Regions from separate parts of the Streptomyces tamarix genome, predicted to be linked through region 2. Evidence: riboswitches for the same ligand, from Rfam matches in the RefSeq annotation. Region 2 holds a riboswitch; the other holds the start of a gene.
The links. A riboswitch is a leader RNA that binds a small molecule or an ion and turns the genes downstream of it on or off. The one in region 2 is predicted to bind S-adenosylmethionine.
Positions count from the first base shown of each region.

Region 1 (7,474 bases), on a different contig from region 2:
GACGGCGGCGGGGGGTTCCCCAACTCTACCGCCTTCAACCCTCCAGAATCGCCGCCTCCGCTTTCCTCGGCGCCCGTTCCGAAATGAACGAGCCGCCCCTTTCGCCGACGGACCGAAAAACCCGAAAGGCTCCGTCCGCCCCGCGCGCCTACCCCGCCGGACGCCCGGCGAACACCGGCACGGGACCTGCGGGGGACGGTGGGGGCCTCACGGGGCGGGGTGGGGACGCACGGCCTACGGGGCCTGCGGGGGGACGGCGGGGGCTGCCTACGGGGCCTGCGGGGCCCCTCGGGACCAACGGGTCGGCCCCCGCCAGAGGTGGCGGGGGCCGGGACGCCGGAACCGGGCGGAGAGGCACCGGTCAGTCGTGCACTGGACGGTCGGGCGGCGGACGGTCAGGCGCCGGACGACCGGCCACCGGACAGTCGGCTCAGACGACCGATACCGGACGACCGGACGCCGGACGGCCGGACAGTCGGGCACCGGACGACCGGACATCGGGCAGGCGGCGCCAGGCAGTCGGGCACCGGACGACCGGACGCCAGACGATCAGTGCCAGCCAGTCAGGCACCGGACGGTCAGGCACCGGGCCGACACGGTCCGAGAGGGCGTACGGGCGTCCCCCGTCGCCGGAGGGGACGCCGGAGGGGTTCAGCAGCCGCCCGCGACCGCCGGGATGATCGAGATGCCCGCACCCTCCGGGGTGGCCGTCCCGAGGCCCTGCTCGAAGCGGACGTCGTCGTCGTTGACGTAGACGTTCACGAAGCGGCGAAGCTGGCCCTGGTCGTCGAGGACGCGCGCGGCGATGCCCGGGTGGTTCTTCTCCAGGGACTCGATGACCTCCGCGAGGGTCGCACCCTCCGCCGGGACCTCGGCCTGGCCGCCCGTGTACGTGCGGAGGATGGTGGGGATGCGGACGTTGACGCTCATGGTTCGTGTCTCCCGGGGGTTTCAGTTGGCGAGGCCGGCGTCGCGGAACGCGTCCAGGCTCGGGCGGATCGTCGCGGTGGGGCCGGTCGTCGGGGCGACCGCGTCCAGGGTCTTCAGGCCGTCACCCGTGTTGAGGACGACGGTGGTCAGGGACGGGTCCAGCAGGCCGTTCTCGATCAGCTTGCGCGTCACGCCCACGGTCACCCCGCCCGCCGTCTCGGCGAAGACGCCCTCCGTGCGGGCCAGCAGCTTGATCGCGTCGACGATCTGCTCGTCGTTGACGTCCTCCACCGCGCCGCCCGTGCGACGGGCGATGTCCAGGACGTACGGGCCGTCGGCCGGGTTGCCGATGGCGAGCGACTTGGCGATCGTGTTCGGCTTCTGGGGCCGTACGACGTCGTGGCCCGCCTTGTAGGCCGCCGACACCGGGGAGCAGCCCTCCGCCTGCGCGCCGAAGATCTTGTACGGCCGGTCCTCGACGAGGCCCAGGCTGATCAGCTCCTGCAACCCCTTGTCGATCTTCGTCAACTGGGAGCCCGACGCGATCGGGACGACCAACTGGTCCGGCAGGCGCCATCCGAGCTGCTCGCAGATCTCGTACGCGAGGGTCTTGGAACCCTCCGCGTAGTACGGCCGCAGGTTGACGTTGACGAAGCCCCAGCCCTCGCCGAGCGGGTCGCCGATGAGCTCCGAGCAGAAGCGGTTGACATCGTCGTACGTGCCCTCGATGCCGACCACGTCGCCGCCGTACACCGCGGCCATGACGACCTTGCCCTGCTCCAGGTCGTGCGGGATGAACACGCAGGAGCGCAGGCCCGCCCGCGCGGCGGCGGCGCCGACCGCACCCGCCAGGTTGCCGGTGGAGGAGCACGACAGGGTGGTGAAGCCGAAGACGCGCGCCGCCTCCAGGGCCTGGGCGACCACCCGGTCCTTGAAGGAGTGCGTGGGGTTGCCCGAGTCGTCCTTGACGTAGAGGCCGCCGGTCACGCCCAGTTCGCGCGCGAGGTTGTCGGCCTTGATGAGCGGGGTCCAGCCGGGGTTGAGGTTCGGCTTGTCCGCGACGTCCGCGGGGACGGGGAGGAGCGGCGCGTACCGCCAGATGCTGGTGGGGCCGGCCTCGATCCGCTTGCGGAGCTGCTCCGGGTCGCCGGCCGGCAGGTCGTACGCGACTTCGAGGGGGCCGAAACAGTGCTCACAGGCGAAGATCGGGCTGAGCGGGAAGCGCTCGCCGCACTCGCGGCAGGAGAGCGCGGCCGCGGGGCCGAGGTCGACGGAGGGGGTGGTGGGTGCGGTGGTCTGCACAGCCATGGAAGGCGAGGCCCTTTCTCCTCATCTTTCTCACTGGCGCGTGTCGCCGTGAGACGGATTTGGCACCTTCCCTAGCCGGGGACCTCGCGTGAACGTGCGAGAACCGGCTGGAGGGTTGCCGGGGCTTCATCGGGCCGTGTCCCTCTGCCCCTCTGGATGAGCGGTATGTGGTTGTCGGCACGGGGACCCCGGCATGCGGTGGTCTCGCGCGTTGTTCAAGACTGTAGCCGAAGGGGTGGAGGTCTGAGATAGACGTCCGAACCGCGAGATGGGTCACACACGGCCCCGCAACGACCCGAGGAGTGGCGCGCGTGCTGGAAGAGGTGGAGCGCTGGCTGGGCCGGCGGTCCTGGTCCGTGGCCGACCGGCCGATCGACCAACTGCTCGCCGCGAAACGGGCCCACGGCACCACGGTGAGCGTCGTCCTGCCCGCGCTGAACGAGGAGGCGACGGTCGGTGAGATCGTCGCCGTGATCCGTCGGGACCTGATGTCGGAGGCGGTGCCGCTCGTCGACGAGCTGGTCGTCCTCGACTCGGGGTCTACGGACCGCACGGCGGAGGTGGCCGCGCGGGCCGGCGCGCGGGTGGTGGCGCGGGACGACGTGCTGCCGCGCATACCCGCCCTGCCCGGCAAGGGGGAGGTGCTGTGGCGCTCCCTGCTGGTGACGGGCGGCGACGTGGTGTGCTTCGTCGACGCGGACCTGCGGGAGTTCGACGCGGACTTCGTGGCGGGGATCGTGGGGCCGCTGCTCACGGACCCGGACGTGGAGTTCGTGAAGGCGATGTACGACCGTCCCTTCGCGGCCGGGGCGGACGGCGGACGGGGCGGCGGGCAGGGCGGCCGGGTGACGGAGCTGGTCGCGCGACCGCTGCTGAACCTGCACTGGCCGCGGCTGGCCGGGTTCGTCCAGCCGCTGGGCGGGGAGTACGCGGCCCGGCGCACGCTGCTGGAGCGGTTGCCGTTCCCGGTGGGGTACGGGGTGGAGCTGGGGCTGCTGGTGGACGCGCTGCACCTGGTGGGCCTGGACGCGCTGGCCCAGGTCGACGTGGGCGTACGGCTGCACCGGCACCAGGACGACCGGGCGCTGGGGCGGATGGCCGCGGCGATCTACCGGACGGCGCAGTTGCGGCTGTCGCGCGGGCACCTCGTACGGCCCCGGCTGACGCAGTTCGACCGCACGGAGACGGGCTTCGCGCCGCGCACCCACCCGGTGGACACGGAGGAACGGCCGCCGATGCGGGAGGTCGCGGAGTACCAGCGCAAGCGCCGGGTGGCCTGATCTCCGTACGTTTGAGCGTTTCCCGCTCGGGCTAGGTTGGGCTCATGGTCTCGGACATCCTGGTGGCATCGAATCGCGGTCCGGTCAGCTACGCGCTGCGCGAGGCGGACGGCGGGCTGGAGGCGCGGCGCGGCGGCGGGGGGCTCGTGTCGGGGCTCTCCGCGATCGGACCCGACGCGGGCGCGGTGTGGGTGTGCGCGGCGCTGGGCGAGGGGGACCGGGAGGCGGTGCGGCGCGGCGTCTCCGAGCCGGGCGTCCGGATGCTGGACATCGACGCGCTGGCGGGCGAAGGGACGCACGCCGCCGCGTACAACGGCATCGCCAACTCGGTGCTGTGGTTCGTCCACCACATGCTGTACCAGACGCCGCTGGAGCCCGTCTTCGACGCGGAGTTCCGCCGCCGGTGGGAGGCGTACCGGGCGTACAACCGGGCCTTCGCGGAGGCGCTCGCCGCGGAGGCGGCGCCGGGCGCGGCGGTCCTGATCCAGGACTACCACCTGGCGCTGGCGCCGGGCATGCTGCGCGAGCTGCGGCCGGACCTGCGCATCGGACACTTCTCGCACACCCCGTGGGCACCGCCGGACTACTTCGGGATGCTCCCCGACGACATCGCGCGCGAGCTGTTGAACGGCATGCTCGGCGCGGACCGGCTCGGCTTCCTGACGCGCCGCTGGGCGGAGGCGTTCACGGCGTGCTGCGCCCGCGCGGTGGGCGGCACGGGCACGACCGAGGTGGGGGTGCACGGGCTGGGCGCGGACGCCGGGTTCCTGCGGGCGCGGTCGCGGGAGGCGGACGTCGAGGAGCGGATGGCGACGCTGCGGGAGCAGATCGGCGGGGCCGACCGCAAGACGGTCATCCGGGTGGACCGCACGGAGCTGTCGAAGAACATCGTGCGGGGGCTGCTGGCGTACCGGGAGCTGCTGGCCGGGTGGCCGGAGTGGCGCGAGCGGGTCGTCCACATCGCCTTCGCATACCCGTCCCGGCAGGACCTGGAGGTGTACCGGCGGTACACGGCGGAGGTCTCGCGGCTGGCGGAGGAGATCAACGCCGAGTACGGCACGGAGACGTGGACGCCGGTGCTGCTTCACGTGAAGGACGACTTCGCCCGCTCCCTGGCGGCGTACCGCCTGGCGGACGTGGCGCTGGTGAACCCCATCCGGGACGGGATGAACCTGGTCGCGAAGGAGGTCCCGGTCGTCTCCGACGAGGGCTGCGCCCTGGTCCTGTCCCGCGAGGCGGGCGCGCACGAGGAACTGGGTGCCGACGCGGTGACGGTGAACCCGTACGACGTGACCGGCACGGCCCGGGCCCTGCACGAGGCCCTGTCGATGCCGCCCGCGGACCGCGCGGACCGCACGAAGCGCCTGGCGGCCGCGGCGACGGCCCTCCCGCCCCAGCGCTGGTTCCTGGACCAGCTGGAGGCGCTGCGGGGCGGGACGGCGGGCTAGCGGCCCGGGCCTCCGGTCCCGGTCGGGACCGGAGGCCGGGGCTTGCGGGGCCGGAGGCCGGAGCCACGGGGCCGGAGGCCGGGGCCGGGTGCGGGCGTTCAGTCGGGCAGGGCCGCGGCGAGGGACGCGAAGAAGGCGACGACCTCCGCCGGGCCCCGGAGCGTCAGGTCCGCGCGGGCGGACAGGGCCTGGACCTCGTCGCTGCCGCTGCAGATCAGCAGGCCCGGTACGCCGTCCGCGCGGAGCTTCTCGACCGCCGCGAAGGCCGGGAGGTCGCCCAGGTCGTCGCCGGCGTAGACGACGGCCTGCGCGCCCGTCTCCCGTACGTGCTCGATGAGGGCCTGGCCCTTGTCCATGCCCGGGGGGCGCAGTTCGAGGACCATGCGGCCCGGCTCGACGACGAGGCCGTGGCGGGTGGCCAGGTCGGCGAGCGGCTCGGTCAGGGCGTCGAACGCGGCCTGCGGGTCGGTGGCGCGGCGGGTGTGGACGGCGACCGCGCGGCCCTTCTCCTCGATCCAGGTGCCGGGCCAGGCGCCGGCCCGCTCCAGGACGCCGGGGAGCTCGGCGCGCACGGCGGTGACGCCGGGGTGCTCGGGGGCGGCGCGGACCTCGCCGGTGGCGGCGTCCCAGCGCTCGGCGCCGTAGTGGCCGAGGACGACGAGGTGGTCGAGGCCGGGGACCCCGGCGAAGCCGCCGTACCGGACGGCGACACCGGCGGGGCGGCCGGTGATCACCGCGACGGAGGCGACGCGCGGGGCGAGGGCGGCGAGCGCGGGAACGGCGTCGGGGTGGGCGCGGGCCTGCTCGGGGTCGGCGACGATGGGGGCGAGGGTGCCGTCGAAGTCGACGGCGACGGTGGTGGCGGAGGGGTGCGCGAGGATCGTGGCCAGGGCGTCGCGGCCGGCGGGGGTGGTGGGTCGGGGGAGCGAGTTGCTGGACATGTGTGCGTACCTATCCACAAGCCCCTCACACCACACCTGCGGGCCCGCGTCCCGGAGGACCCGCCCCGCCGGAAGCCGACCCGCCGGGACCCGCACCGCCAGGAGTCACCCCGGCGGTCCCGACCCGGCAGACCCGACCCGCCGGGCCCACCCACCGGAAGCCGCCCCACCGGGACCACCCACCGGAAGCCGCCCCGGCGGCCCCCGCCCGCCGGGAGCCGTTCGCCGGGTGTCCCTCAGCGGCGGGACTCGCGGGAGGCGCGCAGGCGGCGCAGGCGGTTGACGGTGACGGGGTCGTGGGCCAGCGCCCGCTCGTCGTCCAGCAGGGCGTTCAGGAGCTGGTAGTACCGCACCGGCGACAGGTCGAGCTGCTCCCGGATCGCCCGCTCCTTCGCCCCCGGCCCCGGCCACGAGCGCCGTTCCATGGCGAGGACCGCGCGTTCGCGGTCGGTGAGGGCGGGAGGCTGCTCGGTCATATCAGCAACTTAAGCTACCGCGCCGACGCCGACGCCTCCGCCGCCCTGGCGTCCCGGGCGATCTCCCCCAGCACGGCCCGCGGGTTCCCGTCCGGCGCGACGGCCCTGCCGATGTTCTTCTTCACGCTCTCGCTGACCTTCGCCCAGGACGTCTCGCCCACCGGGTACAGCTCCGACCCGGCCAGCTCCTCCAGGAACGGCCGGAGCGCCGCGTGCTCGGGGTCCGCCTCCATGGCGGTGCTGGCGGTGACGGTGACGGGCAGCAGGTCGTACCGGTCGGAGAACTCCAGCACGTTCTTGTCCGTGTACACGAAGTCGAGGAACTCCCCGATCTCCTTGCGGTGCCCGTTCTCCTTGAAGGCCATCATCCAGTCGGCCACGCCCAGCGTCGCCTTCGCCTTGCCGTTCACGCCGGGCAGCGGGACCGTGCCGACCTTCACCCCGGCCTTCTCGGCGGTCTCCATCAGCGTCGGGTGGCCGTTCAGCATGCCGACCTCGCCGCGCACGAACGCGTCGAACGCCTGCTGGCGGTCGAGGTCACCGGGGGCGACGGGCCCGGTGAGGCCCTCGCCGACCAGCTCCTCCTTCAGCCACGTCATCGTCTGGACGTTGGCCGGCGAGTCGATCTGGTACGCCGTGCCGGTCGTGTCGCGGTAGCCGCCGCCCCCGCCGAGCAGCCACATCATGGTCTCGGCCTGGGACTCCTCGGAGCCGAGCGGCAGCGCGAAGGGGAACTTCACGCCCTTCGCCTCCAGCTTCCGCGCGGCGGTCCGCAGCCCGTCCCAGTCGGCCGGCGGCGCGGCCCCGGCCTTGTCGAACAGCTCCTCGTTGAAGAACAGCATGCGGGTGCTCGCACCGAACGGCAGGCCGTACTGGACGCGGTCCACTTCGCCGGCCTGCCGCAGCATGGGGAGGAAGTTGGCCTGGGTGGGGACGGAGACGAGGGTGTCGACCGGGTACAGCTTCCCCTCGTGCGCGTAGTCGGCGTACGCGCCGATCTGGGCCAGGTCGGGGGCCTCGCCGCGCTCGACCATCCCGGCGACCTCGCGGTCGACGTCCTTCCAGGACAGGACGGTGACGTCGATCTTCAC
Region 1 is NZ_JAWCTQ010000007.1:30,773-38,246, reverse strand. It holds gene RND61_RS08040 (MoaD/ThiS family protein) at 652-930, opposite strand; gene thrC (threonine synthase) at 952-2,238, opposite strand; SAM riboswitch class I at 2,257-2,401, opposite strand; gene RND61_RS08030 (glucosyl-3-phosphoglycerate synthase) at 2,550-3,518, shown strand; gene RND61_RS08025 (alpha,alpha-trehalose-phosphate synthase (UDP-forming)) at 3,563-4,966, shown strand; gene otsB (trehalose-phosphatase) at 5,065-5,907, opposite strand; gene RND61_RS08015 (DUF3263 domain-containing protein) at 6,144-6,383, opposite strand; gene RND61_RS08010 (ABC transporter substrate-binding protein) at 6,398-7,474, opposite strand, start outside.
Region 1: it holds a riboswitch for S-adenosylmethionine, as region 2 does, so the genes downstream of both, thrC (threonine synthase) here and RND61_RS21215 (aminotransferase class V-fold PLP-dependent enzyme) in region 2, are expected to answer to the same signal.

Region 2 (7,474 bases):
GAGTCCGCGGGCCGTACGGAGACGGGCGGCAGGGCCAGTTCGCGGCGCAGCCCCTGGGCGGCCTCCAGGACCGTGTCCAGCAGCAGCCGGAGCCGCACGTCCTCCACCGAGCGGCCCTCGCGGGCGGCCCGGCGGCTCGCCTCCAGCGCGGCCTCGGTCTCGCCGAGCCGGGCCTTGAGGCGGCGGGTCTCGCTCTCGGCGGCCGAGACGCGGGCGGCGGCGTCCGCCCGGACGCCGTCGATCTCCGCCTGGGCGCGGCGCAGGGCGGCCTCGCCGCGCTTGACGTCGCTCTGCGCGCTGCGGAGCTTGCGCTGAAGCGATTCGGCTTCCTTGCGGGCCGCCTCCAGCTCGGAGCGCAGCCGCTCCGTCTCCACGCGGGTGTGCGCGCGGGCCTCCGCCAGCTCTTCGCGCAGCCGCTCCAGTTCGCGCCGGCCCGCCTCGTCGGCGCGCTCGGCGTCCGCGCGCTGCACCTCCTCGCCCGCGGCGGCGACCAGCTTGACCCAGCCGGTGGGGCGCAGCACGTACGCCGCAGCCGCCACGTCGACCGGGTCGGCGGCGGCGGGCGGCACGCCCGACTCGACGGCCGCGGCCAGCTCCGGCTGGGCGGTCCGCAGCCGATCGCCGATGCGCTGCCGGAACAGCGCGTCGCCCTCCAGGGCGGCGGCCATCGCGTTGCCCGCGAACCGGGCCCGCCGGGAGGGGGTGAACCGGGCGTACTGGCGAAGCTGCGACGGCAGCTCGGGGACCGTCAGACCGCCGAACGCCTCGGAGACGAGCGCGACCACCCGGCGCCGTACCGCCTCGGGCAGCGGGCGGTCGAGCGCCTCGGCGGCGTCACCGGCCGCGCCGGCCGACTCAGCGCCGCTTGCGGGCTGCGCCACGATCCGTCACCCCACTACCCGTCCGTTCTGACTCTGCCGGGCCGCCCGTCGTCCCGGGCCCGCGCTCAGGAGCCGGCGCCCGGCCTGTCCACCAGCTCGATCTGGTCCACCGCGTTGCACCAGCGGCAGCGGACCGACTCGATGGTCTCACTGACCACCTCGCGCTCCTCCACCGTGGGTTCCCCCGCCAGGTCCAGATGGACGTACTCCACGACCTTCGAGGAGCGCGTCACGTCGAAGCGCGTCAGATTGCCGCAGAGCGTGCAGCGCCAACGGGTGTCGGCGGTCGGCTGGGGAACCGTCGTCATGGTGCCGTCCTTGTCATGGTCCGGTCGTTCCAGTGCTTCGACCCGCGGTGCGCCCTCGAACTGCGGGTGCCCCGGGAGCGGCCCGGGCACGCCCGTAACCCTACGGCCTCCGCGGTCCCGCCTGCGCGGACGGTGGGGAGCGGGGAGAGGGGTGCCCGCCCCGGCGAGGCGCTCTGTCCCGCTCGCGCCCTCTACGTCATGATCTGTGCGTGATCGATTGGCGTGGAGCGTTGCGGCGCACCGTCACCGGCCCCTCGGTGACGTACGGCGTCATCGGGGTGTGCGCGCTGGTCTTCGTCCTCGGCCCGGCCTCGGGCCTGCGGGCCTCGTACGGGAGCGGGGACGCCCTGATCACCGCGCAGAGCACGTACTTCCGGCGCTGGGGGGTGATCCCGGCGGACCTCCTGAGCGGTTCCCTCCCGGCGCTGCTCACCCCGCTCAGCGCCCTGTTCGTGCACGGCAACTGGCTGCACCTGCTGGGGAACATGCTGTTCCTCTTCGTCTTCGGCGCGATGGCCGAGGAGCGGATGGGGCACATCCGGTTCGGGGTGTTCTACGTGGTGTGCGGCTACCTCGCGCTGGCCGGTTACGCCCTGGCCCACGCGGACAGCGGGCAGACCCTGGTGGGGGCGTCGGGGGCGGTCTCGGGGGTCCTCGGCGCCTTCCTGTACCTCTTCCCCCGGGCGCGGGTGACCAGCCTCTTCCCGTTCCTGTTCTTCCTGCCGCTGCGCTTCCCCGCCTGGATCGTCCTGGTCTTCTGGTTCGCCCTCCAGTGGCTGGCGGCGCGCGGGGCGGGCAGCGGGCCCGGGGTCGCCTACCTCGCGCACCTCGTCGGGTTCGCGCTGGGGTTCCTGTACGCGTGGGCGCGCTACCGGGGCATTAGAGTGAAGGCTCCAGCAGCGGCCACCGAGGGAGAGGGACAGCCGTGATCACCGCGATCGTGCTCATCAAGACCAGCGTGGACCGCATCCCGGAGATCGCGGAGGCGATCGCCGCGCTCGACAACGTGAGCGAGGTCTTCTCCGTCACCGGGACCTACGACCTGGTCGCCATGGTCCGCGTGCCCCGGCACGAGAACCTGGCCGACATCATCCCCGGCCGCATCAGCAAGATTCCCGGCGTCGTCGCGACGGACACGCACGTCGCGTTCCGCACGTACTCGCAGCACGACCTGGAAGCGGCCTTCGCGATCGGTCTCGACGCCTGACCGCCCCGCCCCACCGATTCACCCGAACGGGTGAGGCGGAATCAGCCACGGCGCGATCGCCGTCTCAGCCGCGGTCGGGCACGCAGCGCCCGTCCTCCGTGCGGTAGCTCCAGCGGGCGCCGTCCCTGACCAGTTCCCGCACGGCGCGGACGAAGCGGTCGACGTGCTCGTCGGGGGTGCCCGCGCCGAAGCTGACCCGGATCGCGTTGAGGGACCGCTCCCCCGGCCCGCCCTCCGGCGCCCCGCACTCCCCCGGCTCCTGCGGCGTCCCGCCCAGCAGGGTCCGGACCAGCGGGTGGGCGCAGAACAGCCCGTCGCGGACGCCGATGCCGTACTCGGCGGAGAGCGCCGCGGCGAAGTGCGAGCTGTTCCAGCCCTCCACGACGAAGGAGAGGACGCCGACGCGCGGGGCGTCGTCGCCGAACAGCGACAGCACCCGCACCTCGGGCACCTCGGCCAGCCCCTCCCGCACGCGGGCGATCAGCTCCTGCTCACGGGCCACGAGCGCGTCGAACCCGGCCGCGGTGAGCGCCTCGCAGGCCGAGGCGATGGCGTAGGCGCCGATCACGTTCGGCGAGCCGGCCTCGTGGCGGGCCGCCGTGGTGTGCCAGGCGACCTCCACCCCGCCGTCGGCCCGCCGGGCCACCGTCCGCGACGCGCCGCCGCCCGCCAGGTACGGCTCGGCGTCCCGCAGCCAGTCGGCCCGCCCGGCCAGCACACCGGCCCCGAAGGGCGCGTACAGCTTGTGCCCCGAGAACGCCACCCAGTCCACGTCCAGGTCCGCCACGTCCACTGGGTGGTGCGGCGCCAGCTGGGCGGCGTCCAGCACGATCCGCGCGCCGTGCGCGTGCGCGGCGGCCGCCAGCTCCCGTACCGGCCACAACTCGCCGGTCACGTTGGAGGCGCCGGTCACGCACACGAGGGCGGGGCCGTGGGGGTCCCGGCCGGCGAGGGCCCGCTCCAGCGTCTCCACGGCCCGGCCGGGGGTGCGGGGCGCGTCCAGGTACGTCACGCGGGCGTCGCGCCACGGCAGGAGCGAGGCGTGGTGCTCGGTCTCGAAGACGAACACCTCGCAGCCGGCCGGGAGGGCGTGCGCGAGCAGGTTCAGCGAGTCGGTCGTGGAGCGGGTGAAAACGACCTGGTCGCCGGGGCGGCAGCCGAGGAACTCCGCGACCGTCCTGCGGCTGTTCTCGAACAGGTCCGTGGAGAGCTGCGACAGGTACCCGGCGCCCCGGTGGACGCTGCCGTAGTACGGCGCGTACGCGGCGACGTCGTCCCACACGCGCTGGAGCGCCGGGGCGCTGGCCGCGTAGTCCAGCGCGGCGTACACGGCCTCCCCGCCGGTGACGAGCGGCACGGTCACGTCCCGCCCGAGCACGGGCAGCGGCAGGGCGGCGGGGGCGGAGCACTCGGCGGAGGCGGGGGCGACGGAGGCGACAGCGACGGGGGCGGAGGCGACGGCGGTGTTCGGGTACGCGGACATGGCGGATTCTCCCGGCGAGGACAAGGCGAACGGAGGTGGAGGCCCACGGGGACGGCTCGACTGCCGTGCCGCACGCGGGTGTTGCCTCGACGCGCGGCGACGACGGCCGCGCGGAGGAGGGGGGAAGGGGCCGGAAGGGCCCTAGCGCATTCGCTTGCTCACGAGACTGCTCCCTCGGGACCAGGACCCCAGGGTGTGCAGGGGTCCGCGCTTGCCGCAGACCTCTCTGCCTGCGGCCTGGTCTTCACCCGGGGCACCCCGCCACGGACGGAGGGTTGCCGGACAGCGGGCCGGGGCCGTAGTCGCTGTCACTCATGACCTTGTCGAGCATCCTGCCACACCTACCCGGTCACCGCGCAAGACGGGGTCCGCACAGTGGACGGGTCCGCGGCGCGCACCCCGGGCGGGGCGGTGCCGCGGACCCGTGGAACCCACGCCCCGTCAGGGGACGTTCGCGCCGACGGCGTTCACGGGCGCCGGTCGCCGGACGGGAGGCCTTCGCGGTGGGCCGCCCGGCGCCGCCGCAGTTCCTCCAGCCATCCCCGCACCTGTTCGTCGTCGTGCAGGTACGGCTCCCCGGGCCCCGGCCGCAGGTCGATTCCGTGCAGGAGCCCCAGCGCCCACCAGGACGGTTCGTCCCACGCGAGCGCGTCGTCGGCGACCCGGCGCCCGGCCCACCGGTCGGCGGCCTCCCGGCTCACGCGCCCCTCGACCACGGCGGCCAGGCACGCCTCGACCTCGTCCGGGTCCGGTCGGCGGTCACCGCTCACGGACCTCACCGCGTCCCGGACGGGGCCGGCGTCCATGGGGGCGGCACTAGCGGTTGCTGACCCGCACCCAGCGGTCCAGGGCATCGCGGGCGGCGCCCGAATCGACGGACTCGGCGGCCTTCGCCATGCCGGCCCGCAACTGCTCGGCCAGCGGCGCGTCCGACGGGTCCAGCGCGACCAGCGCCGCCGCCGCGTTCAGCAGCACCGCGTCCCGCACCGGCCCGGTCTCGCCGGCCAGCAGACGGCGCGCCACGTCCGCGTTGTACGAGGCGTCGGCGCCGCGCAGGGCCTCCACCGGGACCAGGTCGAGGCCCACGTCGCGCGGGTGGAAGACCTCCTCCCGGACGGTCCCGTCCCGCACGACCCACACCCGGGACCCGGCCGTCGTCGTCAGCTCGTCCAGCCCGTCGTCACCGCGGAACACCAGCGCCGACGAGCCGCGCTCGGCGAGCACCCCGGCGAGGATCGGCGCCATCCGGGCATCGGCCACCCCCGTCGCCTGGGCGCGGACCCGGGCCGGGTTGGTCAGCGGGCCCAGGAAGTTGAACGTCGTGCGGATGCCCAGCTCCTTGCGGGCGGCGGCGACGTGGCGGAGCGCCGGGTGGAACTTGACGGCGAAGCAGAACGTGATGCCCGCCTCCTCCGCCACCTCGGCGACCCGCTCCGGGGACAGCTCCAGGTTGACGCCGAGCTTCTCCAGGACGTCGGAGGCCCCCGACGCGGACGAGGCGGCGCGGTTGCCGTGCTTGACGACCTTCGCGCCCGTACCGGCGACGACGACCGCCGACATGGTGGAGATGTTGACGGTCTTCGCGCCGTCGCCGCCCGTGCCGACGATGTCGACCGACCGCCCCGGGACCTCGATGGTCCGGGCGTGGGCGTACATGGTGCGGACGAGGCCGGAGATCTCCTCCACGGTCTCGCCCTTGGCGCGCAGGGCCACCGCGAAGCCGGCGATCTGCGCGTCCGTGGCCTCCCCGCCGAGGATGCGCTCCATCGCCCACGCGGTCGTGTCCGCGTCCAGGTCCCGCCCCGAGAGCAGGGCGTCGAGGAGGGCGGGCCAGGAGCGGCCCGCCGCGGTAGGTCCTCCAGCGGGTGGCACAGCGCTCATGGTCGCTCCTGGGTCCGTGACGGGTGGGACGGGACCAGCCTAGCGAGCCCCGGGGACGGCGAAGAGCCCCGTCCGACGATTGGACGGGGCTCTCGCCGTGGCGACCTTCAGGTCAGGTGATCAGTGGTGGCCGTGGCCCGCGCTGATCTCCTTGTACTCCTCCACCGTGGCCTTGGGGATCTGGTTCCCCTCGCCGTAGTAGCCCTTGCTGAGCTTCGAGCGGAGCTTCTCCTTGGCCGTCGGCTTGCGCTCGACGCCGTTCTCGTCGACCGTCGGGCCGATCTCGGCCGGGGCGTACTGCTCGTGCGCGGTGAGCGCGTGGAGCTGCGCCTGGCTGAGCGGCTCGTGGACCTCGACGAACTCACCGTGCGGCAGCCGCTTGATGATGCCGGTCTCGCGGCCGTGCAGCACCTTGTCGCGGTCGCGGCGCTGGAGGCCCAGGCAGATCCGCTTGGTGACGATGAACGCGAGGACCGGTCCGAGGAAGAAGAAGATCCGGACGAACCAGGTGACCGCGTTGATCGACAGGTGGAAGTAGGTGGCGACGATGTCGTTGCCACCGCCGATCAGCATGATCATGTAGCCGGTGACCCAGGCGACGCCGAGCGCCGTCCGCGTCGGGGCGTTGCGCGGGCGGTCCAGGATGTGGTGCTCGCGCTTGTCGCCGGTGATCCACGACTCGATGAACGGGTACGCCGCGATCGCCGCCAGCATCACGCCGAACAGGACCAGCGGGAGGAACACGCCCAGGACGAGCGTGTGGCCCCACAGGTTGATCTCCCAGCCGGGCATGGCGCGGATGAGGCCCTCGGCGAAGCCCATGTACCAGTCGGGCTGGGCGCCGGTGGACACCATGTCCGGGCGGTACGGGCCGAGCGCCCACACCGGGTTGATGGTGAACATGCCGGCGATGGCCGCGATGACGCCGAAGACCAGGAAGAAGAAGCCGCCGGCCTTGGCGATGTAGACCGGCATGAACGGCATGCCGACCACGTTCTTGTTCGTCCGGCCGGGGCCCGCGAACTGCGTGTGCTTGTGGTAGAAGACCAGGATCAGGTGGGCCACCACGAGGCCGAGCATGATGCCCGGCAGCAGCAGGATGTGGATCGAGTAGAACCGGGCGACCATGTCGTGGCCGGGGAACTCGCCGCCGAAGAGGAACATCGACAGGTACGTGCCCACGATCGGCACGGACAGGATCGCGCCCTGCGTGAAGCGCACACCGGTGCCGGAGAGCAGGTCGTCCGGGAGCGAGTAGCCGGTGAAGCCGGTGAACATGCCCAGGACGAACAGCAGGAAGCCGAACAGCCAGTTGATCTCGCGCGGCTTGCGGAACGCGCCGGTGAAGAAGACGCGCATCATGTGCACGAACATGCCGGCGATGAAGATCAGCGCCGCCCAGTGGTGGATCTGACGGATCAGCAGGCCACCGCGGACGTCGAAGCTGATGTCCAGGGTCGAGGCGTACGCCTCCGTCATCCGGACGCCGTGCATCGGCACGTACGAGCCGTGGTACACGACCTCGTTCATGCTCGGGTGGAAGAACAGCGTCAGGTACACACCCGTGAGGATGATGATCAGGAAGCTGTAGAGGCAGATCTCGCCCAGCATGAAGGACCAGTGGTCCGGGAAGATCTTGCGCATGTTGGCCTTGGCCAGGGAGTAGATCCCGAGCCGGCCGTCCGCCCAGTCGGCCACCCGCTCACCGGCGGGC
Region 2 is NZ_JAWCTQ010000028.1:51,938-59,411, reverse strand. It holds gene RND61_RS21235 (NYN domain-containing protein) at 1-881, opposite strand, end outside; gene RND61_RS21230 (hypothetical protein) at 947-1,189, opposite strand; gene RND61_RS21225 (rhomboid family intramembrane serine protease) at 1,399-2,118, shown strand; gene RND61_RS21220 (Lrp/AsnC family transcriptional regulator) at 2,115-2,396, shown strand; gene RND61_RS21215 (aminotransferase class V-fold PLP-dependent enzyme) at 2,461-3,879, opposite strand; SAM riboswitch class IV at 4,082-4,199, opposite strand; gene RND61_RS21210 (hypothetical protein) at 4,347-4,649, opposite strand; gene trpD (anthranilate phosphoribosyltransferase) at 4,696-5,760, opposite strand; gene qcrB (cytochrome bc1 complex cytochrome b subunit) at 5,881-7,474, opposite strand, start outside.